DNA from 2 places in the Arthrobacter sp. sptzw32 genome. Region 1 is predicted to be linked to the other one. Evidence: riboswitches for the same ligand, from Rfam matches in the RefSeq annotation. Region 1 holds a riboswitch; the other holds the start of a gene.

What was found. Region 1 has a riboswitch for glycine ahead of gcvP (aminomethyl-transferring glycine dehydrogenase). Riboswitches for the same ligand answer to the same signal wherever they lie in the genome.
Region 2: another riboswitch for glycine. It lies ahead of gcvP (aminomethyl-transferring glycine dehydrogenase); the one in region 1 lies ahead of gcvP (aminomethyl-transferring glycine dehydrogenase).

Annotation. Positions count from the first base shown of each region.
Region 1 covers NZ_JBNHEZ010000004.1:313,010-329,021, reverse strand. The annotation lists gene AC5RVN_RS10435 (methylenetetrahydrofolate reductase) at 1-175, opposite strand, end outside; gene lipA (lipoyl synthase) at 234-1,241, opposite strand; gene AC5RVN_RS10425 (L-serine ammonia-lyase) at 1,255-2,697, opposite strand; gene glyA (serine hydroxymethyltransferase) at 2,737-4,050, opposite strand; gene gcvH (glycine cleavage system protein GcvH) at 4,062-4,445, opposite strand; gene gcvT (glycine cleavage system aminomethyltransferase GcvT) at 4,551-5,699, opposite strand; gene gcvP (aminomethyl-transferring glycine dehydrogenase) at 5,710-8,562, opposite strand; glycine riboswitch at 8,615-8,721, opposite strand; glycine riboswitch at 8,723-8,820, opposite strand; gene AC5RVN_RS10400 (DoxX family protein) at 8,993-9,556, opposite strand; gene AC5RVN_RS10395 (hypothetical protein) at 9,603-9,758, shown strand; gene AC5RVN_RS10390 (dihydrolipoyl dehydrogenase family protein) at 9,805-11,190, shown strand; gene AC5RVN_RS10385 (spore photoproduct lyase family protein) at 11,300-12,406, shown strand; gene AC5RVN_RS10380 (GOLPH3/VPS74 family protein) at 12,411-13,181, opposite strand; gene AC5RVN_RS10375 (serine hydrolase) at 13,271-14,914, opposite strand; gene AC5RVN_RS10370 (hypothetical protein) at 15,124-15,447, shown strand; gene AC5RVN_RS10365 (hypothetical protein) at 15,790-16,012, shown strand, end outside.
Region 2 covers NZ_JBNHEZ010000010.1:12,569-28,580, forward strand. The annotation lists gene AC5RVN_RS16470 (APC family permease) at 1-945, opposite strand, end outside; gene AC5RVN_RS16475 (agmatine deiminase family protein) at 942-1,967, opposite strand; gene AC5RVN_RS16480 (nitrilase-related carbon-nitrogen hydrolase) at 2,033-3,061, opposite strand; gene AC5RVN_RS16485 (Dps family protein) at 3,279-3,758, shown strand; gene AC5RVN_RS16490 (MFS transporter) at 3,851-5,422, opposite strand; gene AC5RVN_RS16495 (TetR/AcrR family transcriptional regulator) at 5,488-6,027, shown strand; glycine riboswitch at 6,117-6,215, shown strand; gene gcvP (aminomethyl-transferring glycine dehydrogenase) at 6,395-9,295, shown strand; gene gcvT (glycine cleavage system aminomethyltransferase GcvT) at 9,307-10,461, shown strand; gene AC5RVN_RS16510 (L-serine ammonia-lyase) at 10,550-11,992, shown strand; gene AC5RVN_RS16515 (TspO/MBR family protein) at 12,039-12,584, opposite strand; gene AC5RVN_RS16520 (lipid II:glycine glycyltransferase FemX) at 12,779-13,852, shown strand; gene AC5RVN_RS16525 (peptidoglycan bridge formation glycyltransferase FemA/FemB family protein) at 13,949-15,268, shown strand; gene AC5RVN_RS16530 (threonine/serine exporter family protein) at 15,306-16,012, shown strand, end outside.

The DNA of each region.
Region 1 (16,012 bases):
GCGGGATAACCTTGAAGCCGGCATCGGACAGCTCCACGGCGGCGCGCATGGTGCGCTCGATGCCATGGTGCGGCAGGCAGGTCACGCTGAGCGGGGTGGTCCTGGGCACCAGCGCCTGGACCCGCTCAATGATTCCCTGGGCAGGGATGATTTCGATTCTGACGGGGAACGTCATTGGTCCTCTTTCAACATCAGGGCGCCGGGCGGCAGGTTTGGGCTGCCTGCGGGGACACTTAGGCTGTGGCGGCCAGGAGTGAGCTGGCTTCCTGGCGGGTGGTGCCGGAGGACTCAATGTGGGCCAGTTCGGCGGGGATTTCCCAGCCTTTCTTCCGCATCGCGGTGGCCCAGAGCCGGCCGGCCCGGTAGGAGGAACGGACCAGGGGTCCGGACATGACGCCGAGGAAGCCGATCTCGGTGGCCTCGTTTTGGAGGTCCACGAATTCCTGCGGCTTGACCCAGCGGTCCACCGGCAGGTGCCGCTCACTCGGGCGCAGGTACTGGGTGATGGTGATCAGGTCACAGCCGGCCTCGTGCAGGTCCCGGAGGGCTTCGGAGATTTCCTCGCGGGTTTCGCCCATGCCCAAGATCAGGTTGGACTTGGTCACCATGCCCAGGTTCCGGCCCTGCGTGATCACATCAAGGGACCGCTCGTAGCGGAACGCGGGCCGGATCCGCTTGAAAATCCGCGGCACGGTCTCGACGTTGTGCGCGAACACCTCCGGCCGGGAATCGCAGATCGCGGCGATGTGCTCGGGTTTGCCCGAGAAGTCCGGGATCAGCAGTTCGACGCCGGTGCCGGGGTTCAGCTCGTGGATCTTGCGGACCGTTTCGGCGTACAGCCACACGCCCTCGTCCTCGAGGTCATCGCGGGCCACGCCGGTGACGGTGGCGTAGCGCAGCTGCATCGACTGCACGGACCGGGCGACCTTGGTGGGTTCGAACCGGTCCACCGGGGACGGTTTGCCGGTATCGATCTGGCAGAAATCACACCGCCGCGTGCATTCAGAGCCGCCGATCAGGAACGTGGCTTCCTTGTCCTCCCAGCACTCAAAGATGTTGGGGCAGCCGGCCTCCTCGCACACCGTGTGCAGGCCTTCCTTCTTCACCAAGTTCTTCAGGCCCACGAACTCCGGGCCCATCTGGACCTTGGCCTTGATCCACTCCGGCTTCCGCTCCACCGGGACAGCCGAGTTGCGCTGCTCGATCCGCAGCATCTTCCGGCCTTCAGGTGCCAATGTCATTGTTCTTCTTTCTTCAGCATTCCACCACGTTGACGGCGAGTCCGCCCATGGCCGTTTCCTTGTATTTGGAGCTCATGTCCTTGCCGGTCTCGCGCATGGTCACAATGACCTCATCCAGGGACACCCGGTGGGAGCCGTCACCCCAGAGCGCCATCTTCGCCGCGTTGATCGCCTTCGCAGCGGCGATCGCGTTCCGCTCAATGCAGGGCACCTGCACCAGCCCGCCAATCGGATCACACGTCAGGCCCAGGTTATGCTCCATCGCGATCTCGGCCGCGTTCTCCACCTGCGCCGGGGTACCACCCATCACCTCAGCCAGGCCCGCCGCGGCCATCGACGACGCCGAACCCACCTCGCCCTGACACCCCACCTCAGCCCCCGAGATCGAAGCCTGCTCCTTGTACAGCACCCCGACAGCACCGGCAGCCAGCAGGAACTTCACCACCACATCCTCACGGTCCTCCTGGCTGGCGTTCTCCATCCCCGGCGCAAAATGCAGCGCGTAGTACAGCACCGCCGGGATGATCCCCGCCGCACCGTTCGTAGGCGCGGTGACCACCCGGCCGCCGGAGGCGTTCTCCTCATTCACCGCCAGGGCAATCAAGTTCACCCACTCCTGCCAATACTTCGGGTCATGGAACTCCCCCTCCTGGACCTCACCGTCCTGGCCCTCCCCGGCCGGGCGGGCACTTTCCTTCCGCAGCCGGTCATACCAGTCAGGGGCCCGGCGGCGGACCTTCAACCCCCCGGGCAGCACACCCTCACGCTTCAAGGACGTCGCCACGCAGCCCTCCATCACCGAATAGATATGCAACAGGCCCGCCCGGATCTCCTCCTCCGAACGGCTGTCCTCCTCGTTCACCCGCATCACATCACTGATACCCAGGCCGGTCTCCCGGCAATGCTCCAACAGCTCCGCAGCGGTCCGGAACGGCAACGGCAGCTCCTTCTTGGACTCCTCCAGCTCCTGCCGCGCCGCGTCCTCCTCACCCTCCCGGACAATGAACCCGCCGCCCACCGAAAAGAACGTCGCCGTATGCAGGACGTTGCCGCCGGCGTCGGACACGGTGAACGTCATCCCGTTGGTGTGCCGCGGCAGGACGGTCAACGGCCGCAGCACCATGTCCTTCACTCCATACGGCAGGGCCACCGCACCAGCCAACTGCAGCATCCCCGTCTCTGCAATGGCCGCCAGCCGCTCCTCCACCTCATCGGGCAGGATCAGCTCCGGATGGAACCCCTCCAGCCCCAGCAGGATCGCCGTCATCGTCCCATGCCCATGGCCCGTCGCCGCGAGCGACCCATACAGGTCAACCCGCAACGACGCCACCTCCGCCAGCTTGCCGAGGCCCTTGAGCTCCTCCGCGAACACGGCGGCGGCCCGCATCGGCCCCACGGTATGCGAGCTGGAGGGGCCAATACCGATGGAGAAGAGATCAAAAACGCCAACAGCCATGTGCTTGGTTCCTAACTAAAAGACGCAGGTCGGTGTGGGTTAGGCGAGGTTGGTGATGCCTGGGTACAGCGGGTGGGCGGCGGCAAGGGCCTCCACACGTGCGCGCAACCCCGAAAGGTCCGTGCCGGCGTCGGCCGTCAAAGCCTCGGCGATGATGTCCGCAACCTCGCGGAAGGCAGCTTCGCCGAAGCCCCGGGTGGCAAGGGCGGGGGTGCCGATGCGGAGGCCGGAGGTGACCATGGGCGGGCGCGGGTCGAACGGGACGGCGTTGCGGTTGACGGTGATATCGATGGCCGCAAGGCGGTCCTCGGCCTGCTGGCCGTCAAGCTCGCAGTTGCGCAGGTCCACCAGGACCAGGTGCACATCAGTGCCGCCGGAAACCACGCTGATGCCCTTGGCGGTGACGTCCGGCTGGACCAGGCGCTCGGCCAGGATCCGGGCGCCGGCCAGGACGCGTTCCTGCCGTTCCTTGAACTCGTCGGACGCGGCGATCTTGAACGCTACGGCCTTGCCGGCGATGACGTGTTCCAGCGGACCGCCCTGCTGGCCCGGGAACACAGCCGAGTTGATCTTCTTGGCGATGTCGGCGTCGTTGCTCAGGATGATGCCGCCGCGTGGGCCTGCGAGGGTTTTGTGCGTGGTGGACGTGGTGACGTGCGCGTGCGGCACCGGTGAGGGGTGCAGTCCCGCGGCCACAAGCCCGGCGAAGTGGGCCATGTCCACCATCAGGTAGGCGCCTACGGAGTCGGCGATGCGGCGGAATTCGGCGAAGTCCAGCTGCCGGGCGTAGGCGGACCAGCCGGCCACGATCAGCGCGGGCCTGTGCTCCTGGGCCAGGCGCTCCACCTCGGCCATGTCAACGGTGTGGGTGTCCTCGCGGACGCCGTAGGGCACCACGTTGTAGAGCTTGCCGGAGAAGTTGATCTTCATGCCGTGCGTGAGGTGTCCGCCGTGGGCAAGGTTCAGGCCCATGATGGTGTCGCCCGGCTTGATCAGCGCGTGCATCACCGAGGCGTTGGCCTGCGCACCGGAGTGCGGCTGCACATTGGCGAACTCCGCGCCGAACAATGCCTTGATCCTGTCGATGGCGAGCTGTTCAATAACGTCCACGTGCTCGCAGCCGCCGTAGTAGCGCTTGCCTGGGTAGCCTTCGGCGTACTTATTGGTCAGCACCGAACCCTGCGCCTGCATGACGGCGACGGCGGTGTGGTTCTCCGACGCGATCATCTCCAGGCCGTCACGCTGGCGGGTCAGTTCGTCGTCGATCTTCGCTGCGATCTCAGGATCCAGGGCGGACAAGTCCGCGTCCAGGGACGGGGAGACCACCTGCTCGAAAGCTGCCGTGGCCGTCATGCCCGCGCCGCTCACAGCTCGCCGCCGTTTGCTGCAGCGTACTCTTCAGCGGACAGCAGCGGACCCTCTTCGGTCACGGCTACCTTGAAGAGCCAGCCGGCGCCGTACGGATCGTTGTTGATCAGGGCGGGGTCGGAAACCACTTCGTCGTTGGTCTCCACCACCTCGCCGGTGACAGGCGCATAAAGGTCCGAGACGGACTTGGTGGATTCAACCTCGCCGCAGGTCTCCCCCGCGGTCACCGTGGAGCCCACCTCGGGCAGGTCCACGTAGACGATGTCGCCCAGCGCTTCGGCTGCGACGGCCGAAATACCAATGTTGGCAGGGCCGGATCCGTCAGCAGCAACCCACTCGTGCTCGGCGGAGTACTTCAGTTCAGCAACAACTTTTGCCATGTGTGTTTCCTTAGGTAGGTGTGTCAAGTGAGAGAGCGTCAGGCCAAAAGGCGCATCAAGTGAGTGGGCGTTGGGACAGAACGCGCATCAAGTGAGAGAGCGTCGCTACTGCTGGCGCTTGTAGAACGGGAGCGGCACTACCTCGAACGGCTCCGGCTTGCCGCGGAGGTCAATCTCCAGGGCGGTGCCGGGGTTGGAGTGTTCGACGTCGACGTAGGCCAGGGCGATCGGGTACCCCAAAGTGGGGCTTGGCTGGCCGGAGGTCACCTCGCCCACGACGTTGCCGTCCTTGAGGACCGGGTAGTGGCTGCGGCCGGCGCGGCGGCCCAAACCTTTGAGCCCCACGAGCCTGCGGCCGGACGTGGAACCGGCGCCCAGTGCATTGAGTTCGGCCAGCACGGCCCTGCCGATGAAGTCCGATTCCTTGGCCAGCGAAACAACGGGGCCCAGGCCGGCGGCGTAGGGGTTGCCCTCGCGGGAGAGTTCGTTGCCGTACAGCGGCATGCCGGCTTCCAGGCGGAGCGAATCTCGGCAGGCCAAGCCAGCGGGGATAAGGCCGTGCCCGGCGCCGACCTCCAGCAGGGCGTTCCACAGTCCGGGTGCATCCTCGTTGGGGATATAGATTTCGAAGCCGTCCTCGCCGGTGTAGCCGGTGCGGGCCAGCAGCAGCTCCTGGACAGTACCGTTGACCGCGATGCCTACCTCAACGGCCGCGTAGTACTTCAGTTCCGTCACCAGCGGGTGCTGCTCAGTCGGAACCAGTGCCAGCAAAATGGCCGCCGCGTTCGGTCCCTGCACAGCGACCAGCGAGGTCTCCGCGCTGACGTCCTCGACGGTGACATCAAAGTTGGCAGCCCGCTCGGCCAGGGCCGCGGCCACTGCTTTGGCGTTGCCCGCGTTGGGAACCACGAGGTACTTCGCTGTTCCGTCCGCAGCCGCGGGAAGGCGGTACGTGATGAGGTCATCGATGATGCCGCCGTTTTCCTGGCAGATCAGCGTGTACTTGGCCTTGCCCACAGCCACGGCGGACAGCTTGCCAACCAGGGCGTAGTCCAGGAAGGCTCCTGCGTCGGGGCCGGTGACCCAGACCTCACCCATGTGGGAGAGATCGAACAGGCCGGCGGCGTTGCGCACGGAGTGGTGCTCAGCCAGTTCGGAGCTGTACTTCAGGGGCATCTGCCAGCCACCGAAATCGGTGAAGGATGCCCCGGCAATCTTGTGCTGCTCGTACAGCGCGGTGTAGTTCTCCGTCATCACAAATTCCTTAGTTCTCAAACTCTGAAAGTGGTGGGCAGGAGCAGACCAGGTTGCGGTCCCCTGCTGCGCCGTCGATGCGGCCCACCGGCGGGAAGTACTTGTCCTGCCGGAGCGAGGCCAGGGGGAATGCAGCCTGCTCACGCGGGTAGGTCCGGTTCCATTCGGAGGAGACGACGGCGGCTGCCGTGTGGGGTGCGTTGCGCAGCGGGGACTTCTCCACAGTGAAGTCACCGGCAGCCACCTGGTCGATTTCCTTGCGGATGATGATCATGGCTTCGATGAACCGGTCGATCTCCGCGAGGTCCTCGGACTCGGTGGGCTCCACCATCAGGGTGCCGGCCACGGGGAAGGACAGCGTGGGGGCGTGGAAGCCGAAGTCGATGAGGCGCTTGGCCACGTCCTCGGCGGTGACGCCGGTCTTGGCCGTGAGCTCGCGCAGGTCCAGGATGCACTCGTGGGCAACCAGCCCGCTGGTACCCGTGTAGAGGACGGGGAAGTGCTCGTTTAGGCGTGCCGCCACGTAGTTCGCGGCGAGCAGCGCGGACTTGGTTGCCTCGGTGAGGCCCTGCCCGCCCATCAGCTTCACGTAGGCCCAGGAGATCGGGAGCACGCCCGCGGAGCCGAAGCGCGAAGCGGAGATTGCGACGCCGTGCCCCTCCTCGTGCGCTGCCTTGTTCGCGTCACCCGGCATGAACGGCGCCAGGTGCGCCTTGGCTGCAACCGGGCCGACGCCGGGGCCGCCGCCGCCGTGCGGAATGCAGAAGGTCTTGTGCAGGTTCAGGTGGGAGACGTCGCCCCCGAACTTGCCCGGCTGTGCGAGGCCAACCAAAGCGTTCAGGTTTGCACCGTCAACGTACACCTGGCCGCCGGCGGCGTGGACGGCGTCGCAGACTTCGCGAACATCGGAATCGTATACGCCGTGGGTGGACGGGTAGGTGATCATGATGGCCGAAAGGACGTCCCTGTGGGCCTCAATCTTGGCTTCCAGGTCGGCGTGGTCGATGGTGCCGTCGGCTGCGGTGGCCACCACAACCACCTTCATGCCGGCGAGGACGGCGGACGCGGCGTTGGTGCCGTGGGCTGACGCCGGGATCAGGCAGACATTGCGCTGGGCCTCGCCGCGGGAGTGGTGGTAGCCCCGGATGGCAAGCAGGCCCGCGAGCTCACCCTGGGAGCCGGCGTTCGGCTGGATGGACACCTGGTCGTACCCGGTGATCTCCGCAAGATCCGCTTCAAGCCCGGAAATCAGCTCACGCCAGCCCTCGGTCTGGGAATCCGGAGCGAACGGGTGGATGGAGGCGAACTCCGGCCAGGAGATAGCTTCCATCTCGGCCGTGGCGTTCAGCTTCATGGTGCAGGAGCCCAGCGGGATCATGGTGCGGTCCAGCGCCAGGTCCCGGTCCGAGAGCCGGCGGATGTAACGCAGCAGCTGTGTTTCAGAGCGGTGGGTGTTGAACACCGGGTGCTGCAGGTAGGTGGAGGTGCGCAGCACCGGTTCGGGCAGTTCGAACCCGGACGCCTCCACAACCGGACCGGCGCCAAAGGCGACAGCAACCGCGGAGAGCACCTCCGGCGTCGTGGTTTCATCGACTGACACGCCAACTGTGTCCGCATCCATGAGGCGCAGGTTGATGCCGCGGGCTTCGGCGGCGGTGATCACCTTGGCGGCCTTGCCGGGCACGCGGACGGTGACGGTGTCGAAGAAGCTCTCGGACACCAGTTCGCGGCCGGCAATCTTCAGCGTGGTGGCCAGGGCGCGGGCGTTGTTGTGGACGGTTTCGGCGATGGCCTTCAGTCCGTCGGGGCCGTGGTAGACGGCGTAGAACGACGAAACGATAGCCAGCAGCGCCTGCGCGGTGCAGATGTTGGAGGTGGCCTTCTCGCGGCGGATGTGCTGCTCGCGGGTCTGGAGGGCCAGGCGGTAGGCGGGGACACCGGCGTCGTCCTTGGACACACCGACGATGCGGCCCGGAAGGGTGCGCTCCATGCCCTGGCGGACGGCCATGTAGGCTGCGTGCGGACCGCCGAAGAACAGCGGGACGCCCAGGCGCTGGGTGGAGCCGACGGCGATGTCCGCGCCCTGCTCGCCCGGCGGGGTGATGAGGGTGAGGGCCAGGAGGTCGGCGGCGACGGTGACCAGCGCGCCGCGGTCTTTCGCCTCGGCGATGACGGCGGACTGGTCCCAGACGCGGCCGGAGACGCCGGGCTGCTGGAGGACCACGCCGTTGATGTCGCCGTCGGGCAGGCCGTCCGTGAGGTCGGCGATTTCCACCTCGAAGCCGAGGGCTTCGGCGCGGCCCAGCACGATGGCGATGGTCTGCGGGAGGAGGTCGGCGTCGAGGACAGTTTTGCCATCCTTGGCCGTCTTGGACTTGTTGGCCCTACGCATCAGGAGGACTGCTTCGGCGACTGCGGTTGCCTCGTCGAGGAGGGAGGCGTTGGCCACCGGGAGTGCGGTGAGGTCCTGGACCATGGTCTGGAAGTTCAGCAGCGCCTCGAGCCGGCCCTGGGAGATCTCGGGCTGGTACGGCGTGTAGGCGGTGTACCAGGCGGGTGCTTCGAGGATGTTGCGGCGGATCACCGGCGGAGTCACGGTGTCGTAGTAGCCCTGGCCGATCATCTGCACGGCCATCTTGTTCTTGCCCGCAAGCTTGCGGAGCTCGGCGAGGACCTGGACTTCGCTCAAGGCGCTTTCGAGGGTGAGCGGCGTGTCCTGGCGGATGGAATCTGGGACCGCACTGTCAACGAGGCCATCAACGCTGTCGTAGCCAACGGCCTTGAGCATGGTGTCGATGTCGGACTGGCGGCGCGCGCCGATATGGCGGTCTGCGAAGGTGGTAGGGGACGAATGAACCGTCATGAGAGGAACTCCATAATTCAGGTGGCGCCTAAGCTCCACGTTGATTCGGGTTCCTCCCCGCTCTGTATCGGACCTGAGAGTTTTGCGTTGCCCTGCGTTTTGCAGAGCGCCACTTGCACCGTCGGTGAGCCCGGTTGCCCGGACTGCTTTCCAGAGTTGCCTTGCCGCGGCGGTACGTGGGCCTGAGAGATTCCTGGGGAGGATTTGCTCCTACGGCGCCTGCAGAACGTACCGGCAGGACTCTCCCGCCGCAGATCATCAGCACATGCCACTGTTCGGTGACACGGCTCACACGTTACCGTGTTAGGGCGCGGGATGCAAAATTACCGTCCGATGGTTCGGGAATTCTGTCCCTTACCCGGCCGCCCATCGCAAGTGGACGACAGCGGGATGTCCCCCGCCGTTGACAGTCGCGGCGCGCCGGCTTCCGTCAGCCTTCTTCCGGCGCGGTAGCTACAGTCGGCGCCTGCGCGTCGGCTGCCAGGGCCTTGCGCCGGCGGTAAATCTGGATGCCCATGGCTGCGGGGATCACAGCCAGGGCGGTGGCGCGCATCCAGGGCCGGTCCAGCACGTGACCGGTTAGTGCGTCCAGGGAGAAGGGGCCGGAACCACCGATAGTGAACGCCACTGCCGCCAAACCCAGCACCGCCGGGTACTCCAGGCCGCCCTCAGTGGCAAAAAAGCCGTTCGGCGCGTGAACGCTTGCAGCCACACCCATCGTGGTTGCAGCGGCGGCGCCGGCGGCAGGGGTAGCCAGGCCCAGGGCCAAGGCAACACCTGCTCCAGCTTCACCTACACCGGCGAGGATTGCGCTGGGTTTTGCGGGACGGAAACCCATGGCGTGCATGCCCTTGCTGGTACCTTCGAGCCCTCCCCCGCCGAACCACCCAAAGAGTTTTTGGGATCCGTGAGCAATAAGAACACCTCCAAGCGCAACCCGGAAAAGGCTTTGCGCCGCGGCTGCTGCCTCAGGACTGGTTGTTACGTGGCTCATCAGACTCCTCCTTGGGTTGGCTGTGCCGGTGCTGTACCTTGCCATTTTGACGCAGAAAGCCACCACTGCACCCCTCCAATTTTCTGCGAAGAAGTTCCTGCTCCTTGGAGTGCGTTCTTCTGCCGAGCACGTGACCCGCCCAGAAGGCCAGGACAAGCAGATCGACGACGGCGAGCGCCAGGCCGATCTGCGTTCCCCCTGACGAAGTGCGTGCCGCATGGGGCAGGATGGGTGCCAAGGGAGGCGTTATGGATTTTGATGTCCTGGTAGTCGGAGCCGGACCGGCGGGCATGGCTGCCGCAACACGGGCAGCGGAGCTCGGTGCGCGTACCGCCGTTGTTGAGCGTGCCCGGCTGGGCGGCACTTGCGTGAACTCAGGTTGCGTGCCCACGCGGGTGCTGGCGAAGACTGCGCGGTTGTACAGGGAAGTGCGCACCGCCCGGGACTACGGAATTGTGGTCCACGAGCCTGCGGTGGACTGGCCGCAGCTGGTCCGGCGGGTGCGATCAACCGTGGACCGCGTACTTGACGCCAAAGCGTACAACGAGGCCATGCGGCAACTGGACATCACGTTCCTTCAAGGGGATGCAGCGTTCAGCGGGCCGCAGGAAATGTTGATCGGCGGGCGCCCGGTTACCGCTGCTTCGGTCATCCTGTGTGTGGGCGGAAGTGCCCGGAGGCTGCCCATCCCGGGCGCGGAGCACGCCGTGCTGCCTCACGAAGTCTTGGACCTTCCTGAACTTCCCAGCTCCGTCGCAATTATCGGCGGCGGCCACACCGGTGCGCAGCTGGCCACGATCTTCGATGCCCTTGGATCGCACGTTACCCTTTTGGACCTCGCACCGCGCATCCTCACCACCGAGGACGATGACGTCTCCATGGCGGTCACGGAAGGCTTCCGTGACCGCGGCGTGAACGTGGATGTCGGCATCCGTGGTGTGGATGGCATTGAGAAGCACGACGGCGGAGGCCTGGAAATCCGCTGGCAGGGCGGGGACGGCGCGCAGTCGGCACAGGTGGATGCAGTGATCATGGCTGCCGGCTGGCCGGCGAATATTGACGGCCTCGGTCTGGAGGCGGCAGGCGTCGCCGCTGGGAGGGGAGCTATCCCGGTGGACAACTACCTTCGCTCCAACGTCCCGCACATTTTTGTTGCCGGAGACGCGAACGGGACGTCCATGCTGGTACAGGCCGCTGTCTTTGAGGGTGAGACTGCCGCAGAGAATGCCGTCCTGGGAGCGCGCCGGACCACGCCGCACCACCTGCTGCCGGAGGGCGGGTTCACGGACCCGGACTACGCCGGAGTGGGCCTCACCGAGGCGAAGGCCAGGGAACGCGACGCGGAGTGCGCCGTCGTCGTCGTTCCCTATGCGTCGGTGGAACGTCCCATCATCGATGACCGGGAGCAGGGGTTTCTGAAACTGGTTACGGACCGGCACCGGGAGCTGATACTCGGCGCACACGCGGTTGGCGAGAACGCAGTCGAGGTCATCCAGGCAGTTGCGTCCGCAATGGCCGCCGGCACAGACGTGGCCACCCTTGCACGCGTGAAGTTTGCCTACCCGACGTACAGCTCAATAATCGGTCGCGCGGCACGGCAGGTGGTGCGGGGAGCAACGAAAGAGTCCTGGTGAGCGGACTAAATTCGTCGTAGTTTTCCACGGACTCTTACCTCGCCTTTAGGGTATTCCGGGGAAAATACGTGGAACAACCGCACCATCATCATTGTTGTTAAAGGCAATGATGACTCTTCAGGAATCGGACCTGACCACACTTTCTCCCACCCGTTTATGGGTTCCCAAACACGTGCTGATCACGAGGGCCGCAGCAGACCTGCCCCACACAGCTGACATCCTTCGGCGCTGCGAGCGTGCCGGTGTTGACGATGTCCGGTTCCTGCCAGGGAACGCCTTGACAGGGCTGCGCGGTGCCAGTGAGCGCGAAACGTACGCGTCCGCGAAGAACACGCTTGCGGTGGTCGTGGCCCCGCCCAGCGTCCTCAAACCGCAGCCAATCCCGCCGAGCGCTGACTGGCGCATCGACCTCGCCAAGGGTTGCCCCGCCCACTGCCAGTACTGTTACCTGGCCGGATCCCTGCAGGGTCCTCCCGTGACCCGCGTGTACGCGAACATTGACGATGTGCTGGGCGGAATACGCACCCACGCCGGCAGAGGCTCTGTCACCCGCGGGACCTTGGACCGTGGCCACGAGGGTACGACGTTCGAGTTGTCCTGCTACACCGACCCCCTGGGCATCGAGAGCGTGACGGGGTCGCTCGCTGCCGCAATTTCCCGCGTCGGGGCGGGGGAATTCGGCGACGACGTGCAGTTGCGGTTTACGACGAAGTTCGACGACGTCGGTGAGTTGGTAACCCTCGATCATGGGCGCAGGACTCGGATCCGGTTTTCGGTTAACGCCGCAGACGTAGCGGGCCGGTTTGAAGGAGGCACTGCACGGATGCCCGCCCGGCTTGCCGCTCTCCGCGCTGTGGCAGCGGCGGGTTACCGGGTAGGCCTGACAATTGCCCCTGTTATGCCCGTACCTGGCTGGCGGGAGCAGTATGGCACGCTGCTGGACAGCGTCGCCGATGCTGTCGCCGGCATCAATGACCTCGATCTGACCGCCGAGATCATCACGCACCGCTTCACTCCGGCGAGCAAGGAAGTGCTGCTGGGCTGGTATCCGGGAACCAAGCTTGAGATGGACGAGGAATCGCGGAGCCAGAAGCGATCCAAGTTTGGCGGCGTCAAGTACGTGTACCCGAAGCAGACCATGACGGAGATGCGCGGGTGGTTCACAGAGGAGCTGGAGCGGCGGCTGCCGGCCGCCCGGCTCCTCTACTGGACATGACCCGTCACAACGTTGCTGCTTCTTCCTCGGCAAGCCTGATCAGGCGAAGTTCGTCCTCCACGGCGCGGGACGGCCAATAGTCCTTCGCCAGCTCGCTTGCCCGGATCCTGTCTGCCTCGGGGAAGAGCTTGCCGAGCAACCCGGACGCCTGAAGCAGGGCGATCAGCACGATGGTCCGGGCGTCGGGCCCCTTGGCAACGGGCTTGGCATTCGGCACTTTGGACCCTGCCTCTACCGACCCGGCGAACCCGGCCACGGCTGCCTCGGCACTCAGGGCCCCGGCCTCCGCTGCTGTGTCCGGCACCTCGAGGCTGGACGGCGGGCCGCTGAGCGCAGCCCGGATCTTCTCCAGGAGCGCCGCCTCCGGGGCATGGTCCTTCTCCGGGTACCGCGCGGCCCGGAACCTGCCCAGGTGCTTTTCACCGGCATGTTCCACGATGCCCAGTGATACCAGCCCCTCGTAGACACGCAGCACTTCGGAGCGGCTCTCCAGCACGCCCACCCACCACTTGGGAGTGTGGGGCCGGGACTTGCCGCGGATCAGTTCCAGCTCGTGCTCGAACTCGGTTGCCGGGGTGGCGCCGGTGGCCCTAACCCGCTTTCCCTGGAGCTCGATCGCGCCGAGCAGGTCCAGTTCAGCCAATATTGCCCCTGCCACCGTGGTCCTAAGCGCGAACAGCGGCACTTCAGGTCTGCCGTTTGAGTCGTTTGTGGCCAGAAGCAGGAACGCCTGGGGAAGGCTAAGTTCCACTGTTTTAGGAGTTTCAGCATCCATAGGATCATGGTGGCGCAGTTGGGCAGCCACCACAATGAGGACTTGAGCGGACGACGGCGGGACGTCCCGCCGTCGTCCGAATCCCTGGCCTACGCGGCCCGGGTGAAAGTCCCCAGTCCAGTCCTGTCGTAAAAGTCCAGTGTGACGCTTCGGGCGGGGCCGCCGTTTGCCACTGCGAAGATTGCACCGGCCAGGCCGTTGCCGTTCTCGCCGATGGATTCGAAGCTGAACGTGTCGCCGTCGAAGTGGGTGAGCGGGAAGGTTGTGGGGCTGCCGGCCGGTCCCATCCGCATGGCCAGCTTCCCGCCGTCGTCAAGGACCACCAGCGGGCCGTAGTAGGAATTGGTGTAAGTGCCTGTGTAGGCATTGTTCGCTTTGGCGGGAGCGGGGTTGGCCGGAACTTTGGCGTAGTCCACTTCAGGTTTGTCGGCTTCGTCCTGTTGCTTGAAGATACTTGCGGTGAAGGCCAGCCAGTCCACCGTAGGCGATCCGTGCTGGGCGGTATCGAGGAAACCGGCGGCGATTGCTTCAGGAATGCCCTGCGGGCGGCCGTTGGTCAGGGCCACGATGGCCAGTTGCTCGCCGGGCAGCATGGAGACGGCGGTGGCCGCGCCCAGATTGAAAGCCCCGGAGTGGCCCAGCTGGACGCGGGCCTGGTCGTCGTAGGAGACGTTCCAGCCCAGCCCGTAAAAACGGGAGCGGGCGGCCGGAGCAGCCGCGGGGTTGGAGACTGCATGGGGAACACGGGTTGTATGAAGGGCAGCGGGATCAATAATGGGCCTGCCCTCAAATTGGCCGTCTCCGAGCTGCAGCCGGAGCCATTGCGCCAGGTCCCGCACCGACGAACTTGCCCCACCGGCGGGAGCCTCGGCGTCGGCATTGCGGCGGTATCTCGCTGCCCATTCCTTGTTTCCGAGCGGCACGTGAAGGATGGCCTTGTCTGTGGCCTTTTCATAGTCCGAGTGACGGTAACTGGTGGCGGACATGCCCAGCTTCCGAAACAGGATCTCGTCGGCCAGATCCTCCCAGGACATGTGCATCGCATCAGCTGCCGCCTGGCCAGCCTCGGTGAAGCCGAAGTTGCTGTAGTTGTAGCTGGACCGGAACGTATCAAGGGGCTCCTGGTTGAGGTGGCTGAGGATGTAGGCCCTGTCGAACCCGAGGTCCTCCAGCAGGTCACCCGCGCCCGTTCTCAACCCGCTGCGGTGGGACATCAGATCAGCAAAGGTGGCGTTCCGCGTGACGTAGTCATCCTTGAGCGAGAAGCCCTTGTTGTGCTGGATCACGGGGTCGGTCCAGTTGACAATCTTGCGCCCCACCGCCCCTGCCACCACTGTGGACGCCAGGGGCTTGGATACAGAAGCCAACTGGAACACCGTGTCAGGGCTGATCTTTCCGGGCTTTCCGACCTCCCGCACGCCGAAGCCTTTGGAGTACAACACCTCGTCCCGGTACACCACGGCTATTGCCATCCCCGGAAGCCCCGTGCTTTCCATGGCGACGTCGGCCTGTTCGTCGAGCTTGGCCAGCGCGTTGGTGATTGCCTTCAGGTCCAGCAGCGGTTCCACCTGTCCCGGCGGGGCCGGGAGAAGCGCCGGCGACGACGTTGACGCACGCCGTGCGGGTTGGGCGCTGCATGAGGACAGAAGGGGCATTGAGGCAACACTGGCTGCCCCAATTCCGGCCGCTTTGAGCAACGTACGCCGGTTTGGGGAAACGGAGCCATTAGTCATATCGAGTCCTTGGTCCTAGGGCGGTAAGCACTTTTCAGTTGGCCCCAGCCTCCCCGACAGGCTTAATAGTGGACCCGGCACTGCGGCCGGGCAATGGATGCAGCGGAAGTTGGGTAGGCCTTAAGCGGCGTGGACAATTCAGGGCGCGCGCAGGAATCAGCAGGCTTAAGCTGATACCAACAGGTTCCTTCCAGCATCGGGAGGTCATCGTGGATACCGAAACCGCCAGTGTGACCGGTCATGATGTCACCACAATCGTCTGCGTCTGCGGCAACACCGTCAGCCAGGACGGATTGATTCAGGCGAACTCGCAGGGCATACCCGTCCATGCCGGGGGCGACACCCCTGTCCCTGCAGAGCTGGCGCCCTGGCCTGTGGACGAGGACCTTTACACCCTGTGCCCCAGATGCGGCCGCGTGTACCGAGACGCCGTGATCGAAGAGACAGGGACCGCGCCGGTTGCGTTCCGGGTGGATGTTGCCGCCGGCCCGATGGCAGAAGCCATCCGCGTCCACTGGAACCTCAGCACCTGAACGCTGTCTGCAGTCGTCCTCTCTTGCTAGCGAGAGAGTGGCGGGCGTACGACGGCGGGACGCTCCTGCCGTCGGCATGTTTCCGTTCGAGGTGGGGCAAGTAGCCGGTGGCGGCATGTCAGGTACTCCACACTCGTGTGCCGGCTGCGGTCTCCTCGTAAGGTCAGGCCTAACCCGGTACCGGGTGCCTTCGGGGACCGCTGATTCTCCTTCCCCGGCAGCGCGAGGAGCATGGGAGGCGGCCAAGAATGTACAAGGTGGATTCAGCCCGCCGATGTGGCCGCCACGACGCGCACAACTCGGGCACAGAGCCGGCCCAGCAATCGTGGGGAGCTGGCTTTGGTGCAAAAAACTACTAAAGCTACGCGCACCTGGTTGGGACTGGCCTTGGTTTCCGCCGTCCTGCTGGGCGGCCTCATCCTCGCCCAGTTCGCCGCCACAACGAGAAGTTTGTATGCCGCTTGTCTGGCCGTTGGACAGGACTTTGACCGGAACTTTCGTCTTCGGCACCCACACGACGGCCTGCCGGTCTTTCCGCTGCACAACAGGTGCAACGCTGCCTATG
Region 2 (16,012 bases), on a different contig from region 1:
GATGGGGGAGGCCAAAGCCGTAAAGATGTTCTCGTGGTTCTCGGTGTTGTTCAGGCCGTTGCCGGTGTCCCCGACGCCGGCGTACATCATGGTGGCGATGCTCACCAGCAGGTAGATCGCCAGGACAATCAGGGCGGTCAGCGTGCCCGCGATGCCTGCAATCTTTTTGCCGTTGGCGGTTTCCTCGTTCACGGTGAGGCAGACGTCCCAGCCCCAGTACACAAAGATGGACAGCGAAATGCCTGCGGCGATCTGCCCGAACGTCTCGATTTTGGTGACGTCGAACCAGTCCCAGCTGAAGGAGATGGCCGTTGCAGAGGTGGACCAGTTGGCGAAGGCCATGGCAACAAACAGCCCCAGTACCAGCAGCTGGAAGCCCACGAGGCCGTACTGCACCAGTTTGGTGGTGTGCAGCCCCCGGTAGCTCACCCACACCGCAAGGGCAACGAACACAAAGCAGGTCAGAACGTTCAGCGGCTTGTTTGCGGCCAGGTCGGCCAGCTCGGGCGAACCCGTGAGCTGGGAGAGGAAGAGGTAAAAGAAGTCCACCGCCACGCCGGCCAGGTTGGACAGGACGATGATGTTGGCGGCGAGCAGTCCCCAACCGCCCATCCAGCCAACCCAAGGACCGAAGGCCTTGGTGACCCAGGTGAAGGTGGTGCCGCTGTCTGGGGAGTCGGCATTGAGCTCCCGGTAGGCCAGGGACACCAGGATCATCGGAATGAACCCGATCAGGAAGATCACCGGCAACTGCAGCCCGGCTTCGTTGACCGTGGGGCCAAGCGCGCTGGTGAGCGTGTAGGCCGGGGCAATGGTGGAGATGCCAAGAACGACGACGGCGAGGAGCCCCAGCTGCCCGCCCTTCAGGCCCTTGGGGGTGATTTCGGAGGCGGCGCCGGGGGCATTCCTGCCGGCAGAGGAATCCGTGCGGATGGTTTCTGTCATGACACCACTTTCTGGAAGGCAGCAGGTTGCTGTTGGGTGATGCAGTGGATTCCCCCGCCGCGGGCAAACAGTTCGCGTGCGTCGATGGCAACGATGCGCCGCCCGGGGTAGGCCTCCGCAAGGATCTGCAGGGCTTTGTCGTCCTGTGGGTCATTGAAGCTGCAGGCGATGACTGCGCCGTTGACCACCACGTGGTTGATATAGCTGTAGTCCACGAACCCTTCCTCGTCCCGGAGCATTTCCGGTGCGGGGACTTTGATGATGTTCCACTTCCGGCCCGCGGCGTCCGTGGTGCCGCTCAGGAACTCGATGATCTCCCGGCTGACCTCGAAGTCTGGGTGTTCCGGGTTTTCCTGGGCATGGACCAGCAGCGTGCCGGGGGAGGGTATGGCTGCAACGATGTCCACGTGGCCCCGGGTGCCGAAGCGCTCGGAGTCGCGGGTCAGGCCGCGCGGCAGCCACACCACGTGGGTGGCGCCGATGGTGCGGGCCAGTTCCTGCTCGACGTCGGCGCGGCTGAGGCCGGGGTTCCGGCCGGGATCGAGCTGAACGGTTTCGGTGACGAGGACTGTTCCCTGGCCGTCCACCTGGATTCCGCCGCCCTCGTTGACGAGCGTGGACAGGATATGGCGGGCTCCGGAGCGGCCGGCCACCTCACCGGCGATCAGGGCATCCTTGTCCCATTGCGCCCAGTCCTGCCCGCCCCAGCCGTTGAAGACCCAGTCAACGGCACCAAGCTGCCCCTCACCATCCAGGACGAAGGTTGGACCGATGTCGCGCATCCACGCATCGTTCAGCGGGGCTGCGAGTACCTCAATCCCTGGGTGCAGGTAGGCGGCGGCCGTTTTGACGTCACCGGGGTCCACCACCATGGTGACGGGTTGGAATTCGACGGCGGCATTCGCCACTGCGGCCCAGGTGGACCTGGCTGCGTGGGCGGCTTCTGGCGATTCACCAAGGGTGTAGCCGCCGGCGGGAAAGGCCATCCAGAGCCGCACCTGTCGGGCCGTTTCGGCGGGCATCCGCCACTGCGGGGCCTGCTCCGACTGCGCTGGGGTGCTGACGGCATGACGGAGCCCGGCGGCGGTCACGAGCACACCTCCGCGAACCCGCGCTCGCCGCCAATGGATTCGTTCAGGCGGACGGGTTCGGTGAGGCGGCCGTAGGTATCAGGGCGGCGTGTGGCGAGGAACGGGAACAGGGTCAGCCAGTCCTTCCGCTGGTCCAGGTCCAGGTCAGCCACCAGTACTGCAGAGGCGTCGCGGGGTGCCTGGGCGAGAATCCGGCCGTAGGGATCGGAGATGAAGGACGAACCGTAGAAGTCCAGGGTGCCTTCGCTGCCCCAACGGTTCGGGGCAACCATAAAGAGTCCGTTGGCGATGCCGTTTCCGACGATCACCTGCTGCCAGAGCGGCTGGGTGTCGAAATCGGGGTGGTCAGGTTCGGAACCTATGGCCGTAGGGTAAACCACGATTTCCGCACCGCCCAGGGAGTAAAGCCGGGCCACCTCGGGGAACCACTCGTCCCAGCAGGTGGGCATGCCGAGCCGTGCGCCACCGAGTTCGGCGGGTGCATGCACCTCGTACGCGTCTGCTGAGGCCGGGCCCTTACGGAAGAACTTGTCCTCGTAGTAGCCGGCGGTCACGGGGATGTGGAGCTTGTGGGTCCGTGCCAGAAGTTCACCCCCGGGCGAGACCAGGATGGCTGTGTTCAGGCCCAGTCCGTCATCCTGTCCGTCCGGGTTCCCGGCGCGCTGGTACAGGGAAGCGTGGATAGATACCCCATGGCGCCGGGCAGCGTCTGAAGCGAATTGGAATGTGGGGCCTGTGAGCAGGTCCTCGGCGAGATCCGATGGCCGGGACCGGCCCGGGCCTTCAGCGGGATCGTTGTGCGGGCGCGTGTCGGCAGGGTATCGCGAGAGCGTCAGCTCAGGCAGGAAAACTACGGCCGCGCCCAGGTTGGCGGCGCGGCCGATGCCCTCGTCCAGTTCAGCCTCGACGGCGGCTTTGTCGGTTTGCCACCGGTGCTGGACCACGCCGACGCGCAGGGCCGGGCGGCCGGACGGCGATGTCCGGGCCGGGGAGGCGGGTGCGCCGAGGCAGGAAATTTCGATCATGTTGGCTACTCCAGTGAGACGATGGTCACTAAATGAATGACGTTCATTTAGTATGCGGTTCAACCGGCCCGGATGCAAGGAGAATATGAACCGCGTTCGTTTATTTCGGCGGAAGCACAATTAGTAAGCTCACTGAGAAATTTTGCCGGCAGGCCCGCCAGGGCCGCCCGCCGGGCTGGTAGCGTCGGAATCACAGGAACAATCGAGGAGGATGCATATGAAAGCTTCACCGACACTGACCAACAACCTGCAGGCCGTGCTCACTGACCTGATCGACTTGCACATCCAAGGCAAGCAGGCCCACTGGAACATTGTGGGGACCAACTTCCGGGACCTTCACCTGCAACTGGACGAGATTGTTGACGCCGCCCGCCAGTTCGCCGATGACACGGCCGAGCGGATGCGCGCCCTGCATGCCCTCCCGGACGGCCGCAGTTCCACGGTGGCCGAGTCCACCAGCCTCGCTCCCTTCCCCGAAGGCCTGATCAGCACCAAGGACGCCATCGAGCGGATCGTTGCGGCACTTGAGGCTGCCGTAGGCACCATGCGGAAGGTCCACGATGAAGTCGACGAGGAAGATCCCACCTCGGCCGATCTCCTGCACGAGTTCATTCTGAAGCTGGAACAGTTCGCATGGATGGTGAACGCCGAAAACATGAAGCCCACCGCCAGCGTCACTGCACCTGACGCACAGTAGTCCCGCTGCCCGCACGGGCAGGATCTGCAGGCGCCCGTCACCGGAGGGTGTCCTCCGGTGACGGGCGCCTCTTGCTGTCCGGGCCGCGCCTCTTACGGCGCCTTGGGCACCTTCCGCAGCACGACGGCGGCGAAGACTGCCGCCGTCGCCATCAGCACCAGCCCGATTGCGGCGGTGATATGGACGCCGGAGTCGAACGCGGCGCCGGCTGCCTGCCGGAGTGCGTCAGCAAGGGGTGCCGGAAGGCTTGCTGCGAGCTCCATCGCTCCTGCCAGGGTTTCGCCGGCACGTGCGCTTTCGTGCCCGGGGGCGGCAGCAGCAAGGCCTTCCGGGAGCCGCAGGTTGTGCTGGTAGGAGGCTGTGAGAATGGAGCCCAGCACGGCGGTTCCCAGCAGGGCGCCCACCTCATAACCCGTCTCTGAGATCGCTGATGCTGCCCCCGATTTTTCCGGCGGTACGCTGCCGAGGATGAGGTCATTGGAGATGGTCTCCGCTGTTCCTACGCCAAGTGCCAGGACCAGCAGGGCAGCGAGCAGCAGTGCCGGGCCGTTGGTATGGCTGCCGAAGGTTACCATGCTGTAGCCGGCGGCACTCATGGCCAGTCCGGCGCCAACCACAAAACCCGGACGGATCCTCCGCACCACCGGCACCACCGCCAGGCCCGCCACAACGGTTGCCACCAGGGCCGGAACCATCGCCACTCCTGCTGCGGAAGGAGACATTCCCTCGAGGAGCTGAAGGTGCTGGGCCAGGAAGAGGATGAAACCGTTGAAGGAGAACAGCGCCAGGACATTGGCGGTGATGGCCATGCTGAACACGCGGTTGCGGAACAATGACATGTCCAGCAGCGGGCACTCGAGCCGCTGTTGCCGGCGGACAAAAACGGTACCCATTACCAGGCCGAAGGCCGTACTCCCCATTGCCAGTGCGCCGAAACCTTCAGTGGCGGTTTCCTTGATGCCGTAGACCACCGGAACCATGGTGAGCAGCGAGAGCAGGATGCTCGGCACATCCACCCTTCCAGGCGCCGGATCCCGGGATTCAGGGATAAACGCCGGGCCGAAAACCAGCAAAGGGATCATGATGGGCACAGCGACCAGCAGGACCGCTCCCCACCAGAACTGCTCAACCAGCCACCCGCCAAAAATAGGCCCGAGCGCCGCGCCTCCGGAGAAGCCCGCAGCCCAAATGGCGATGGCCAGCCGCCGGCGGTTCGGGTCCACGAAGATGTTGCGGATCAAGGACAGGGTGGAGGGCATCAGCATTGCCCCGAAAAAGCCCAGCGCGGCCCGTCCGGCTATCAGCCAGCCGGCGTCGGGTGCGAAGGCGGTTACTGCTGATACTGCCGCGAAACCAATGCTGCCGGTAATGAGCAGCCGGCGGCGTCCGATCCTGTCGCCGAGGCTTCCCATTGCCACCAGCAGCCCGGCCAGCACCAGCGGGTAGGCGTCCACAATCCATAGGAGTTCCACTCCCGTGGTGCCCAGCGCACTGGCTATGGCGGGCAGCGCGAAGGTCAGCGCCGTATTGTCCACGGCAACCAAAAGAACCGGAAACATCAGGAGGGCCAGTGCGAGCCAATCGCGGCTGCCGCCGTTCGCAGAACCGGCGCGCCGCACGGTGGTGGCGGTGATGTTCGATGGGGAAGCAGGGGAAGACATCATCCTGGAACTATACCGTCCGGACGGTACAGTTAAGAAACCGGCCGCGACAATGCATGATGGAAGCCATGCCCCGAAAACCTGTAGCGCGAGACGCTGTCCTGGACGCCTTCGAAGAACTCCTGATTGACGTGGGCGAAAGGGCAGCCACCTTGGAGGCGGTGGCCAAGCGGGCCGGTGTTTCCAAAGGCGGCCTGCTGTACCACTTTCCCAACAAGGACGCCCTGATCACCGCCACCCTGGAACGGCTGGACCGGCTCGCAGGGGAAGATTTCGCTGTCATGGCGGCCGCGCCGGAGGGGGCGGCGGCGTACTTCATCCGGTCCTCGCTCTGGTCTGACACCCCTATGGACCGTTCCTTTGTGGCCGCAACGCGCCTGGCTGAGGTAGCCCATGAAGATGCCCGGCGCCGCTTTGCCGCCATCCAGCAGCGATGGCTGGACCTCATCGGCAAGGACGTTGGCGCGCCGATGGCAAAAGCAGTGCTGTACATGGGGGACGGGCTGTACTTCAACGCCATGTGGGAAAGCGGGCCATCGGGAAACCCCGCTGACAGGCAGGCGGAGGTGGACGAACTCCTTGCCGCCGTCCACCGGCTGAGGGGTTAGCCGGTATTTGCTCCTGCGCCCGGGGCGTAGGAGAATTGGCCATGTGCGGGCCGTGACCGGCCGCAAGAAAAAACAAAATGAATAGCCTTTGATCTGCGGCGGGAGAGTTCTGCCGGAAGGTACTGGCAGGCGCCGTAGGAGCAATACCTCCCCAGGAATCTCACAGGCCCATGTACCGCCGCGGCGAGGCAACTCTGGAAAGCAGCAGGCTGTCCGCAGAGGCATCCGGAATTTGGATACCAGGACTGCTGTGCTCACCGACGGTGCAAGCGGGCAGGCGGAAGCCGGCGTCGCGGAAACTCTCAGGTCCAATACAGAGCGGGGAGGGACCCGAATCGATGCGGCATACCCTGACGCCGCCATAACCATGGAGTTCCTCGTGACTGTATCCTCGGCCTCCGCCACTGCCGCCACCGCAGGCCACGCTTCTTCAGCTGCGGCCGCCGCTTTCGTTGACCGGCACATCGGCGCCCGCCGGGAAGACGACGTCGCCACCATGCTCAAGGCCATTGGCTACGACACCGTGGACGCGCTGGTTGACACCGCCGTCCCCAAGGACATCCGGCAGGACACTGCACTGGAACTGGCAGGCGCGCTCAGCGAGGTGGAGGCGCTGGCTGAACTGCGAAGGCTCGCAGCCAAAAACAAGACCGCCGTGCAGATGATCGGCCAGGGGTACTACGACACCGTGACGCCCCCGGTGATCCGCCGCAACATCCTTGAGGGCCCGGCCTGGTACACCGCCTACACCCCCTACCAGCCCGAGATTTCCCAGGGCCGCCTGGAGGCGCTGCTGAACTTCCAGACCATGGTCCAGGACCTGGTGGGCCTGCCGATCGCGAACGCTTCCCTGCTGGACGAAGCAACCGCGGTGGCCGAGGCCGTCCTGATGATGCGCAGGGCAAATAAGAATACAGAAGCCCGCGACGGCAAGACGGTGTTGGATGCCGACTGCCTGCCGCAGACCATCGCCATCGTCAGGGGCCGCGCCGAGGCGCTGGGTTTTGAGGTTGAGGTCGCAGACCTCTCCAAGGGCCTGCCCGACGGCGTCATCAACGGTGTGGTGCTCCAGCAGCCCGGTGCTTCCGGCCGGGTCTTCGACCACACCGCCGTGATCGCCGACGCCAAGGAGCGCGGTGCCCTGGTGACAGTGGCGGCCGACCTGCTCGCCCTGACCCTCATCACGCCTCCGGGGGAGCAGGGCGCGGACATCGCCGTCGGCTCTGCCCAGCGCTTCGGCGTCCCGCTGTTCTACGGCGGACCGCACGCCGCCTACATGGCCGTGCAGAAAGGCCTGGAGCGTTCCATGCCCGGCCGCCTGGTGGGTGTTTCCAAGGATTCCGCCGGGGTTCCTGCCTACCGTCTGGCCCTGCAGACCCGCGAGCAGCATATCCGCCGCGAGAAGGCCACCTCCAACATCTGCACCGCCCAGGCGCTGCTGGCCATTGTGGCCTCGATGTACGCCGTCTACCACGGCCCGGAGGGACTGAAGGCGATCGCCCGGTCCGCCCACGCGCACGCCAGGATCCTCGCCGCTTCCCTTGAAGGCGCCGGCTTTGAGGTGCTGCACAGGAGCTTCTTCGACACCGTCACCGTCTCCGCGCCCGGCAAGGCTGCGGGCATCGTGGCTGCCGCCGAGGCCAAGGGCATCAACCTGCGCAGTATCGACGCGGACACGGTGGGCTTCTCCACCGATGAGACCACGACGCCGGATGTCGTCGACGGCGTCCTGGCCGCCTTCGGTGCCCCGCCGGCAGAGGTGACAGGAGCGTTTGTCCTGGACGCCGCCGTCGAGCGCTCCTCGGACTTCCTGCAGCATCCGGTGTTCAACACCTACCGCTCGGAGACGCAGCTGCTGCGTTACATCCGGAAGCTTTCAGACCGGGACCTGGCGCTGGACCGCACCATGATCCCGCTGGGCTCCTGCACCATGAAGCTGAACGCCACGGCCGAGATGGAAGCTATCTCCTGGCCGGAGTTCGCCTCCATCCACCCCTTTGCCCCGGACTCGCAGACCGAGGGCTGGCGTGAGCTGATATCCGGGCTCGAAGCGGATCTTGCGGAGATCACCGGATACGACCAGGTGTCCATCCAGCCGAACGCCGGCTCCCAGGGTGAGCTCGCGGGCCTGCTTGCCATCCGTGGCTACCACCACTCCCGTGGGGACCAGCAACGGAACGTCTGCCTGATCCCGGCGTCGGCCCACGGCACGAACGCGGCCTCCGCCGTCCTCGCGGGCATGAAGGTGGTGGTGGTCGCCACCGCGGCCGACGGCACCATTGACCACGCCGATCTGTACGCCAAGATCGAGGCCAACAAGGACGGGCTGTCCTGCATCATGATCACCTACCCGTCCACCCACGGTGTGTACGACGCCGACGTGCGCGAGGTCTGCGACGCCGTCCACGCCGCGGGCGGCCAGGTGTACGTCGACGGTGCCAACCTGAACGCTTTGGTTGGCCTCGCACAGCCGGGCAAGTTCGGCGGCGACGTCTCCCACCTGAACCTGCACAAGACCTTTTGCATCCCGCACGGCGGCGGGGGCCCCGGCGTCGGCCCGGTCGCTGCCAAGGCACACCTGGCACCGTTCATGCCCGGCAACGCGGCCACCTGGACTGAAGGGAAGGACGTCCCGGTCTCGGCCTCGAAGTACGGTTCCGCCGGCGTGCTGCCCATCTCCTGGGCCTACGTAAAGCTCATGGGCGGTCAGGGGCTCACCGAGGCCACCAAGTCCGCCCTGCTCGCCGCGAACTACATCGCCGCGCGCCTGGACGATTCCTTCCCGGTCCTGTATACGGGAGAAGGCGGGCTGGTGGCCCACGAGTGCATCCTGGACCTGCGCGAACTGACCGCAAGGACCGGTGTCACCGCCGAGGACGTGGCCAAGCGCCTCATCGACTACGGCTTCCACGCCCCCACCCTGGCGTTCCCGGTAGCAGGGACCCTGATGGTGGAACCCACCGAATCGGAGGACCTCGCGGAGATCGACCGGTTCATCGAGGCCATGATCACCATCCGCGCGGAGATCGACCAGGTGGCCGACGGCGACTTCGCTGTCACCGACAGCCCGCTGCGCAACGCTCCACACACCGCCGCGGCCGCCATCAGCAGCGACTGGAACCGTGCCTACCCGCGGGAGCAGGCGGTGTTCCCGGTCAAGTCGCTCCGGCAGGACAAGTACTTCCCGCCGGTGGGCCGCATCGACGGCGCAGCAGGGGACCGGAACCTTATCTGCTCCTGCCCGCCGCTGTCCGAGTTCGAGAACTGAGGACCGGCGCCATGACGGAGAAGTACACCGCGCTCTACGACGAGCACAAAAAACTGGGCGCGTCCTTCACGGACTTCGGCGGCTGGCAGATGCCCCTGAAATACAGCTCCGAACTCGCAGAACACCACGCCGTCCGCAAGAGCGCCGGCCTGTTCGACCTCTCCCACATGGGCGAGGTCTGGGTCACCGGCCCGGATGCCGCAGCGTTCCTTGATTACTCCCTGGTGGGGAAGATGTCCGCCATGGCTGTGGGCAAGGCCAAGTATTCGCTGATTTGCAACGAAGACGGCGGCATCATCGATGACCTCATCGTCTACCGGCGCCCCGAAGGCACCGGAAGCGACGGTACCAACGTCTTCCTGGTGGTGCCCAACGCAGGCAACGCCGCGGTGGTGGCCGCCGCCCTTGCCGAACGCGCCGCCGGCTTCGACGTCGTGGTTGACGATGCGTCCGCAGCCACCTCGCTGATAGCCGTCCAGGGCCCGAAGGCGCAGGAGCTGCTGCTCCGCCTCGTCCCCGCAGCGCACCACGCCCTGGTGACGGAACTGAAGTACTACGCTGCCGCTGAGGTTCCGCTCCTGGTGTCCGGTGCCGGGATGGATCTTCTGCTGGCCCGCACCGGCTACACCGGCGAGGACGGGTTCGAGATTTTTGTAGCGAACGACGACGCCCCCGGCCTTTGGCAGGCACTCCTCGCCATCGCGGAGGACGGGGAACTGACGCCGGCGGGCCTGGCCTCCCGCGACTCCCTCCGCCTGGAGGCGGGGATGCCGCTGTACGGCAACGAGCTGTCCCTGCAGAGTGACCCCTTCGCCGCCGGGCTGGGACCCGTCGTCGGGCTTTCCAAGGAAGGCGACTTTGTGGGCAAGGCAGCGCTGGCGGCCAAAAAGGAAGCCGGTGCGGGCACGACGTCCGGCCGCAGGCTGGTGGGGCTCAAAGGCCTGGGCCGGCGCGCCGGCCGGGCACACTACCCGGTCCTCAACGACGGTGCGGTCATTGGCGAAGTCACCTCCGGCCAGCCGTCACCCACCCTGGGATACCCCATCGCCCTGGCGTACGTCGACGTCGGGTTCACCGCCGCCGGCACCGCCCTCGAGATTAACCTCCGAGGCAAGGCAGAGCCCTTCGAAGTCGTCAACCTCCCGTTCTATCGACGCCCCACGTAGGTTTTCGTGGTTACCTTGGCCCGCCGCCTTGGTGATGCCTTGGCCGCTCCACCCAACCCGATCACGCACGTTTTAGTTAGGAACCACCATGGCTGTCGGAGTCTTTGACCTTTTCTCGATTGGGCTCGGGCCGTCCAGTTCTCATACCGTGGGGCCGATGCGGGCTGCGGCCGTTTTTGCGGAGGAGTTAGAGTCTTCCGGTGCGCTGGACCGGGTGGCGTCGTTGCGGGTTGACCTGTATGGGTCGCTCGCGGCGACGGGCCATGGGCATGGGACGATGACGGCGATCCTGCTGGGGTTGGAGGGGTTCCATCCGGAGCTGATTCTGCCCGATGAGGTGGAGGAGCGGCTGGCGGCCATTGCAGAGACGGGGATGCTGCAGTTGGCTGGTGCGGTGGCCCTGCCGTATGGGGTCAAGGACATGGTGCTGCGGCCGCTGACCGTCCTGCCGCGGCACACCAACGGGATGACCTTCACAGTGTCCGACGCCGGCGGCAATGTCCTGCATACGGCGACGTTCTTTTCGGTGGGCGGCGGGTTCATTGTCCGGGAGGGTGAGGAGGACGCGGCGCGGCAGGAGCTGGAGGAGTCCAAGAAGGAGCTGCCGTTGCCGTTCCGGACCGCTGCGGAGCTGTTGGAGCATTGCCGGGAGACCGGCCTGGGTATCAGTGATGTGATGCGGGTGAACGAGGAGGACAGCCGGACTCCGGAGGAGATCCGGGCGGGTCTGTTGCATATTTACTCGGTGATGGAGGGCTGCGTAGCCACCAGCCTGAAGCGTGAGGGTGTGCTGCCTGGGGGGTTGAAGGTCCGCCGCCGGGCCCCTGACTGGTATGACCGGCTGCGGAAGGAAAGTGCCCGCCCGGCCGGGGAGGGCCAGGACGGCGAGGGCCAGGAGGGGGAGTTCCATGACCCGAAGTATTGGCAGGAGTGGGTGAACTTGATTGCCCTGGCGGTGAATGAGGAGAACGCCTCCGGCGGCCGGGTGGTCACCGCGCCTACGAACGGTGCGGCGGGGATCATCCCGGCGGTGCTGTACTACGCGCTGCATTTCGCGCCGGGGATGGAGAACGCCAGCCAGGAGGACCGTGAGGATGTGGTGGTGAAGTTCCTGCTGGCCGCCGGTGCTGTCGGGGTGCTGTACAAGGAGCAGGCTTCGATCTCGGGGGCTGAGGTGGGGTGTCAGGGGGAGGTGGGTTCGGCGTCGTCGATGGCCGCGGCGGGCCTGGCTGAGGTGATGGGTGGTACCCCGGCGCAGGTGGAGAACGCTGCCGAGATCGCGATGGAGCACAACCTGGGCCTGACGTGTGATCCGATTGGCGGGCTGGTGCAGGTGCCCTGCATTGAGCGGAACGCGATCGCCGCTGCGAAGGCGATCAACGCGGCGAAGATGGCGCTCTGGGGTGACGGCTCCCACCGGGTGTCCCTGGATGAGGTCATTGTGACCATGCGCGAGACCGGAAAGGACATGAGCTCCAAATACAAGGAAACGGCCATGGGCGGACTCGCCGTCAACGTGGCCGTGTGTTGAGGCGCCGCGCCCTTACTGGACACCCGTTCCGTGGTATCGCTCCGCGTCAGTTGTGAAGCGCAGCCCACCAGTTGAGCGTTGCCGCGAACACCAGCCAGCTGATGTACGGCAGCAGGAGCAGCCCTGCGGCACGGCTGATCGGGCCGAAATACAGGACGGTCACCGATACCGCGGCGATGAGTGCAAGGATGACGATCAGCGCAAGCCATAGGGCAGCTGAACCGATGGCGGGGTAGAGACCAAAAAATACCGGAGTCCACGCCATGTTCAGTACGAGCTGGACTCCGTAGACCGTCAGTGCACGCCCGGTACCTGGCTCCTGCTTCCGCCAGACCAGCCAGGCCGCCACGGCCATCGCTGTGTAGAGGACGGTCCAGACCGGGCCGAAGACGCTGTTGGGCGGCGACCAGGGCGCCTTGTCGGCCGTGGCATACCAGCCGTTCACATTATTGAACGTGGCGAGGGAACCCAACCCTGCAACGAGGAACGACGCCGCCAGGAGGGCAAGCAAAGCCGCTGTCTGCCTGCCGGCCCCCGGCCGCCCGGTGTTCTTGTCCTGCGGATCCGCCAACTTTCCCCGATACGGTTGCATGGCCCAACCCTTGCCAACGCCGTTTCCGGAGTCAAGGTGGCACTGGCGGAGCAGCGCGCACCCCCGCTATCTGAAAAGTCCGGACCCGCCGGACTGGAATGCCGGAACGCCGCCAGGCTTTAGACTTGAGGCTGCATGTCCGCACGCAGCCACGAGTACAGAACCGCGCACAACCCTGATTGGACACGGCCCCCTTGCGAGAATTCACCGCACGTTTTGCCACCGCCGAGGAAATTGAAAACTGGGACAAGCACGTCACTGCCAACCCGAACGGCGGCAACATGCTGCAGTCGGCTGCGTATGCGTCGGTTAAGAACGGCACTGGCTGGAAGGTCCGGTTCCTGGTGCTGGAAAGCCCAGGCGCCGCCAGCTACAACCTGGTACTCGAGAAGCGGTTCCCGGTGCTGGGCCGCCTCTGGTACCTCATTAAAGGCCCCGACCTCGCGGCCCCCGGGGACCTGAAAGCGGCCCTCGCCGCCTGTGCCGGCTTTGCCCGAGCCAGGAAACTGAACGTGTTCACCATCAAGATCGAACCGGACATCACTGACTCAGCCGGTGCCCAGGCGCAGCTCGCTGAAGCAGGTCTGGTAAAAGCTCCCAACATCCAGTCCAACGACTCCACCGCCCTGCTGGACATCTCCGGCCCGGAAGAAGCCGTGTTCAAGGCCATCTCCTCCCGCGCCCGCAACGCCATCCGCCGCGCTGAGCGGGAAGGCTGCCAGGTGCTCCGAAAGGAACACGGCCCCGAAACCTACCGGGCGCTCTATGACCTCATGGCGGACACGGTCAGCGCCAAGGGGTCCATGCCGCTGCGCAGCTATGACTACTACGCCGCATTCTGGGACGAGTTCTGCAACCGCGGCCAGGGCAACTTCTTCTTCGTCTACGAGGACGGCAAACCCAGCGTGGGGGCCTTCGTTATCAACTACGGAGCCAAGGCCACCTACAAGGACGGCGGCTCAACCCAGAACCGCAAGCAGTACGGTGACTCCCACCTGGTCCAGTGGGCAGCCATCAAGCGCATGCAGGAACTTGGCTGCACCGAATACGACTTCTGCGGCACGCCCCCCTCAGCCCGCATCAAGGACAAGAGCCACAACCTCTACGGCATGGGGATGTTCAAAACCAGCTTTACCAAAACCGTCACGGATTTTGTCGGATGCCACGATTACGTTCTTGCTCCCCTGAAGCACCGCCTCTGGGTCAAGGGCGCCGAAAAAGTCTTCCGGCGGATCGAAACCGCGCGGACCGGCCAGCAGTTCTACTGACCTGAGACACCCGGGCCAACCGCTGCCCGCTCCATACCCGTCATAGCCCTGCGCCCTTCATGCCACGGCCGCACTACCGCGAATGAGGAAAATCCCTTGAATCCAGTTACCACCGGCACCGATCTTGAATTTGCCCTTCTCAGCGACGCGGAGTTTGGGACTTTCGCCCTGAAACACCCGCAAAACAGCTTTCTGCAGTCCGTTGACTTTGCGGCTTTCCAGCGCGCCCGCGGCCAGCAGGTGGAGCTTTTCGGCATCCGCCGCAACGGCGAACTCGTAGCTGCCGGAAAACTGAATTACACCACCACCCGTCTTGGCTACACGGTGTGCGAATGCGCCAAGGGGCCGCTGATGGACTACACCGATGCCGACCTGGTGAGCGCCGTCGTCGGGCTGCTCCGTCAACGCGCGGCGGAACGTAAAGCCGCCGAACTGCGGATTTCACCCAACCTTAAATACATTGCCCGCGACGCGGACGGCGCCGAACACCCGGAGATCGAGGACAACCGCCCGCTGGTGGCCCGGCTTGCGGCGCTGGGATTCCAGCACCAGGGGCTGGACATGAATTTCGTCAACGTGAACTGGATGTTTGTGAAGAGCCTTGCCGGCGTCAGCGACGCCGAAGAACTCATCATGGGCACCAGCTACCGGACCCGCAAGGCCATCCGCAAAGCGGAGAAAAACGGCGTGTTCCTGGAGCAGGCAACCCTGGAAACCCTGGACGAGTTCTACGGCGCACTGAGTACGGCCGGGGACGAAAAGGGCTTTGTCTACCGCGAACGCGCCTACTACGAACACCTGCTCCGCACCACATCCGCTGAGTTCACAAAGCTCATGATGGCCAAGATCGACATCCCCGCCTACCGGAAATCCATCACGGAGCGGCTGGAAGCGGAATCGGCGACGGCAGCCGAACTGCGCCGCGAAGTGGAAGAGACCGGCAGCAAGAAAAAGGCCAACCGACTCAAGGTGGTCCAGGACCTCGTTGACAGCTACGAACGGAGCCTGAAGGACATCGAGCGGTTCCCCGACTCCGTGGGAGTGGCCACCGTAGCCGCCATCCACTTTGTCTGCTACGGCGATGAGGTGGTCTGCGTTATCGGCGGCACCGTTCAGGACTACATTTACTTCAACGGCGCCACCTCCCTGTACTGGGGCATGATGCTCCACGCCCTGGAAAAGGGGTACCCGCGGTACAACTTCTACGGAACATTCGGCATCTCCGGCCAGGACGAGGAAGGCCACGGCGGGTACGAGTTTAAGAAAGGCTTCGGCGGAGAAGTGGTCCAGCTGGTGGGTGACTTCGTCACTCCGGTACGTCCCGCCGTCTTCCACGCCAACCGGCTGGCCCGTACCGCAGCCGCTGCTGCCCGCACCCTGCTGGGCAAGCTGCCCTTGAAGAAGCATTCCGCCTGAAATACCAACCACCGCACAATACCGCGAAGAGGCAACCTTGACTGACCGGCCCGAACGTCCCGGGCGCAGGCCGCACACGGACGGCCTGCCCAAAACAGAGCCGCTGACCCCTGCCCAGGTCCGGCAGAACGCCGCTGCCAAGAGGATGCTGCGGCGCCTGGTGCAGGGCGAAAACCCGCCCACCGCGCCCATGAGCATCGTGGACCGGCTCACGGGAAGCCCGTACGCCAACCCCATGATCCAGGTGGGCGGCGTTGACACCTCCGCCCGTAAAACCCTCGACTTCGCACTGCACCTGGCCGAAACCATGTTCCGGTACGGAGCCGGCGCGCTCGAAGTGGAAACCAGCATCATCGCCGTCACCGCGGCCCTGGGGCTGAAAAACATCGAAGTGGACATCACCAACCAGTCCGTGGGCATCAACTACGCGCCCAAGGACCAGACACCCATTGCGCTGCTGAGGGTGGTTCGTTCCTGGACCAACAACTATGCCGGCCTGGCCAAGGTGCATCAGCTCGTGACGGACATTGTGGCAGGGGGAGTGGGCCGTGATGAGGCAATCCGCCGGCTGGATGAGGCCATTACCAGCCCCAAACCCTTTCCCCGCTGGATGGTTACAGTGGCGTTCGGTACGTTCGCGGCTGCTTTCGTGGGGGTTCTGGGCGGCGGACCCGTCGCCTCGACCATCGCCTTCGCGGCCAACATCGCCATCAGCCTGCTGGCCCGCCAGCTGGGGAGGTGGCG